2 regions of the Alicycliphilus soli genome follow, and region 2 is predicted to be linked to the other one. Evidence: predicted binding sites of a transcription regulator. Region 2 holds the regulator's gene; the other holds the start of a gene.
The links. Region 2 encodes sigma-54, which starts transcription at its own class of promoters, with help from an activator protein. Its sites were predicted from a motif close to TGGCANGNAANCTGCTTT; they were not measured.
Positions count from the first base shown of each region.

Region 1: the regulator sigma-54 is predicted to act here: its motif matches at 988-1,005, upstream of pedF (cytochrome c-550 PedF).

Region 1 covers NZ_CP160388.1:557,690-560,158, forward strand. Annotated here, with positions in the region: gene ABUE11_RS02675 (methanol/ethanol family PQQ-dependent dehydrogenase) at 1-761, opposite strand, end outside; gene pedF (cytochrome c-550 PedF) at 1,121-1,534, shown strand; gene ABUE11_RS02685 (quinoprotein relay system zinc metallohydrolase 1) at 1,595-2,469, opposite strand, start outside.
Region 2 covers NZ_CP160388.1:3,543,812-3,546,280, reverse strand. Annotated here, with positions in the region: gene lptB (LPS export ABC transporter ATP-binding protein) at 1-402, shown strand, start outside; gene ABUE11_RS16745 (RNA polymerase factor sigma-54) at 449-1,981, shown strand; gene ABUE11_RS16740 (thioesterase family protein) at 1,996-2,433, shown strand.

The sequences.
Region 1 (2,469 bases), 860 kb from region 2:
GTCGGGGCCTTGGGGTCGCCCGTGGGCGTGCTGGGCTGGCCGTTCAGGCGGCCCACATGGCCTTCGACCATGGGGCGCGCCCATACTTCCTTGCCGGTGTCGGGGTCGCGCGCATAGAGCCAGCCCACCACGCCGAATTCGTCACCCGAGGAGCCGTGCACCAGCAGCATCTTGCCGCTCTTCTGGTCCTTCACGATGAAGGGCGCGCCGGTCATGGTGTAGCCCACCTTGTGGTCGCCGAACTTCTCGTTCCAGACCACCTTGCCGGTGTTGCGGTCCAGCGCCACGATGCGCGCGTCCAGCGTGCCGAAGTACACCTTGTCGCCATAGATGGCCGGGCCGCGGTTGACCACGTCGCAGCAGGGGCGGATGTCCTCGGGCAGGCGGTGCTCATAGGTCCACAGGCGCTTGCCCGTGCGCGCGTCCAGCGCCACGAAGCGCGAGTACGAGGCCGTCACGTAGATCACGCCGTCATGGACCAGTGCCTGGGCCTCCTGGCCGCGCTGCTTTTCGCCGCCGAAGGAGTAGCTCCACACGGGCACCAGGCCGGCCACGTTCCTGGTGTTGAGCGTCTTGGCCGGGCTGAAGCGCTGCGCCGTCAGGCCCAGACCATAGGTGAGCACGTCGCCGGTGGTCTTGGCGTCGTTGGCGATGTCTTCCCAGGTGACGGGCTTGACGTTGGCGGCATGCGCCGTCAGGGCCAGGGTGGCTGCGGTAGCGAGGGCGCTCAGCCGCAGATGCTTGAATACCGGTGATGCCATGGTGGATGTCTCCTTGCGTTGTGGTGGATGAATCACGGCAACAGCGTTGCAAGAGGTATGCCAGCCAAAGGCGGGCCTGGGGCCGCGGTTTTGTCATGGTTTGCGCTGTGTCAAAGACCATCAACGCAACGCTGCGTCACAGGAGCTGTTCATTTCAGGAGCAGCCGCATGGCCGGTGGCGCAAACTGGTACAGCGGTGCACGCCCCGCCGTGCCGGCGCCGAGGGTGGCACGCAAATTGCGCACGCTGGGTCATCCGAGGTTTCATTCATCAGGAGACACCCCATGCGACACACATTCCTCACATCGGCCAGGCGCAGCCTGCTGGCCCTGGCCCTCGCAACCGGCGCCAGCGCCGCCATGGCGCACGGCGACATGGTGCCCCAGGCCGTGGACACCAGCAGCCTGCCCCAGCTGGGCGCGAAATGGCTCGAGTCCAATCCCTACGGCAACGGCACGGCCGGGCACAAGGAGGCGCTGCGCATCGGCAGCTCGGCCTACAACCAGAACTGCGCGCGCTGCCATGGACTGGAGGCCGTCTCCGGCGGCATCGCGCCGGACCTGCGCAAGTTCGACGAGGAATGCTCGGGCTATGCCGACGCCGCCAAGGCCAAGCAGTGCTTCCAGGAAATGGACGACTACTACGCCGGCACGGTACGCCGCGGCCGCACGCGCGACGGGCGCGTGTACATGCCGCCGTTCGAGGGCACCCTGACGCAGGAGGCGATCTGGGCCATCCGCACCTACCTCGAGGAGCGGCGCGATCAGAAATAAATGCCATGACCAGAAGCACCAAGGGCCGCTGTGACAGCGGCCCTTTTTTGCTGGCAAGGACTATGGCGCCTGCAGCGCGCGCCGCTCGTAGGCCGGGTACCACTGCGCCAGGCTGCGGTGCAGCTCGGCGGGCTGGGCGGCCCAGCGCGCGAAGCGCTCGGGCACGGGTGCGCGCAGCAGCTCGCTCAGGTCCAGGCCCTGGCGCGCGCTGTCCTGCATCCAGCCCGTGAGCCAGCGCAGCCAGTCGCGCGTCTGGCCAATGCCCTGCAGTCCCTCGCCGACGGGGCCGTGGCTGGGCACGAGCTGCGTGAACTGGCCCTGGCGCTGCCATTGCTCGAGCAGGTCCAGGCTGGCCAGCCATTGCGCCGGGTCGGCGTGCGGCGTGGTGGGCACGCGCTCGGCAAACACCAGGCCGCCGGCAAACAGCACGCCCGTGCTGTGGTCGATGAGCACCAGATCGTCGCGCGTGTGGCCCTGCAGGCGGCGCAGCTCCAGCCGGTGCTTGCCCTGCGTGAAGCTGCCGGGCTCCAGCGCCTGGCGCGCCGGCGTGGCCTGCGTGCCGCGCATCCAGGCGCCGCACAGGCGGTACAGGTTGTCCGCGTAGCTCTCGCCCTCGGCGCGCATGCCCGCGATGCTGCCCGCCAGGGCCTGGGTGGGCACGTCGTCCCAGGCCTGGTTGCCGAAGAAGTAGTCGGGATGGAGGTTGAGGTTGAGCACCGCACGCACGGGCTCCGGCGTGACGGCAGCGATGGCGCGGCGCTGCTGCTCGCCATACAGGCGCGAGGGCCCGGTGTTGATGACGATGACGCCGTCGCCCGTGGCGATGAAGGCGGTGTTGATGATGTTGCAGCCGTTGGCGGGCAGGAAGTCGGCCACGGCGCCCTCGATGACCCAGGTGCCCTCGGCGATCTGGCGCGGCCGCAGGTGGTAGTTCA
Region 2 (2,469 bases):
CTGGCGCGCGACGAGATCGAGCGCCAGCTCACCGGCCTGCTGCAGGAGCTGCGCGTGGAGCATCTGCGCCAGTCGCCGGCCCTGGCGCTCTCGGGTGGTGAGCGCCGGCGCGTGGAGATCGCGCGCGCCCTGGCCACACAGCCGCGCTTCATCCTGCTCGACGAGCCCTTTGCCGGCATCGACCCCATTGCCGTGATCGAGATCCAGCGCATCATCGGCTTTCTCAAGGAGCGCGGCATCGGCGTCCTGATCACCGACCACAACGTGCGCGAGACCCTGGGCATTTGCGATCACGCCTTCATCATCAGCGAGGGACGGGTGCTCGCGCAGGGCACGCCGTCGGACATCGTGGACAACGCGGAAGTGCGCCGGGTCTACCTCGGCGAGCATTTCCGCATGTGAGCGGGATGCAGGCATGTGACACGGGGCATGGAGTGAAAGAGAGGGCATGAAACCGAATCTGTCGCTGCGTGTCTCGCAGCATCTGGCGCTCACGCCGCAGCTGCAGCAGTCCATTCGCCTGCTGCAGCTGTCCACGCTGGAGCTGGCCCAGGAGGTCGAGCAGATGCTGGACGAGAACCCGTTTCTCGAGCTCTCGTCCGACGACGGGGCGCCCGAGCCCGACCCTCAGGCCCCTGCTGATGCTACATATTCAGAAGCTACCAACGCTGACCAGATAAGCGCTGGAGACGAAAATGACGTGGAAACTCCGGCCGTCGATACGCCCGACGACTGGGAGGGCGACGGCAGCATGGACGCGGCCGTCGAAGACGGCGAATGGGGCGGCGATGGCACGGTGCGCAGCGGCTCCGGCGCCGATGAGGACGAGGCCGACGCCGCCGACCTGGCGCGCAGCCACGAGTCGCTGACCGACTACCTGCACCGCCAGGCCCTGTCGCTGCGCCTGTCCGAGCTCGACCGCGCTGCGCTGCGCTTTCTCATCGAATCGCTGAACGACGACGGCTACCTGGAAGACACGCTGGAGTCGCTGGCCGTGGGCCTGGCCGGAGCCGACGATGCCGAGCAGCTCGACGAGCTGGTGCACCGCTTCACCGTCGCCCTGGGTCTGCTGCAAAGCCTGGAGCCCACCGGCGTGGGCGCGCGCGATCTCGCCGAATGCCTGACGCTGCAGCTGCACGCCATGAACCTCCACGAGGAGGGCGACCCGGCCGTGGTGGAGGCGGCGCTGCGCATCTGCCGCCAGCCGCTGGACCTGCTGGCCAAGCGCGACCTGCGCCGCCTCAGTCAGCTGTGCGCGACCGGCGAGGAGGACACGCGCCAGGCCATGGCGCTGATCGCGCGGCTGGAGCCGCGCCCGGGCCGGCGCTTTGCCGACGTGGAGCGCAATGCCATCGTGCCCGACGTGATCGTCCGAAAGACCGGACGCGGCGCGCAGCAGAGCTTCAGCGTGCAGCTCAATCCCGACGTCATGCCGCGGCTGCGCGTGCACGACATCTATGCCAGTGCCCTGCGCGGTGGTCGGGGCGGTGAGGGCCATCAGGCGCTGCAGGCGCGACTGCAGGAGGCGCGCTGGTTCATCAAGAACATTCAGCAGCGCTTTGACACCATATTGCGCGTCTCGCGCGCCATCGTGGAGCGGCAGAAGAACTTCTTCGTGCATGGCGAGCTGGCCATGCGCCCGATGGTGCTGCGCGAGATCGCAGACGAGCTCGGCCTGCACGAATCGACCATCTCGCGCGTGACCACGGCCAAGTACATGGCCACGCCCCAGGGCACGTTCGAGCTCAAGTATTTCTTCGGCTCGGGTCTGGGAACGGAGACCGGCGGCAACGCATCGAGCACGGCGGTGCGTGCACTCATCAAGCAGTTCGTCGCGGCGGAGGACGCGCGCAAGCCGCTGTCGGACAACCAGATCGCCGAGATGCTCAAGGAGCAGGGCATCGAGTGCGCACGCCGCACCGTGGCCAAGTACCGCGAGGCGCTCAAGATCGCGCCGGCCAATCTGCGCAAGGCGCTCTGACAACGAAAGGCCACATGGCACGCATCATTTTCGAACTTCCGGCTTCGTTCGGCTTCTGCACCGAACTGCAGGTCTACATCAGCCATGTCAACCAGGGCGGACATCTGGACAACGCACAGCTGCTCAGCCTCGTGTCGGAGGCGCGCGTGCGCTTCTTTCGCTCGCTGGGCTACACCGAGGGCAATGTGCAGGGCCTGGCCACCGTCGTCGGCGACATGCTGGCGCAGTACAAGTCCGAGGCCTTCCATGGAGAGACCCTGCGTGTGGAGATGACGCCCCAGGACTTCAACCGCTATGGCTTCGACCTGGTGTTCCGCATGACCGAGGTGTCCGCGGGCCGCGAGGTGGCGCGCGGCAAGACCGGCATCGTCTTCATCGACCGCGTGGGGCGCAAGCCCGCACCGATTCCCGACTCGGTGCGCGAACTGCTCCTGGCCGTGGCGGCCCGCTGACCCAGGGCAGGAGCGCCAGACGCATGGCGAGCTGCG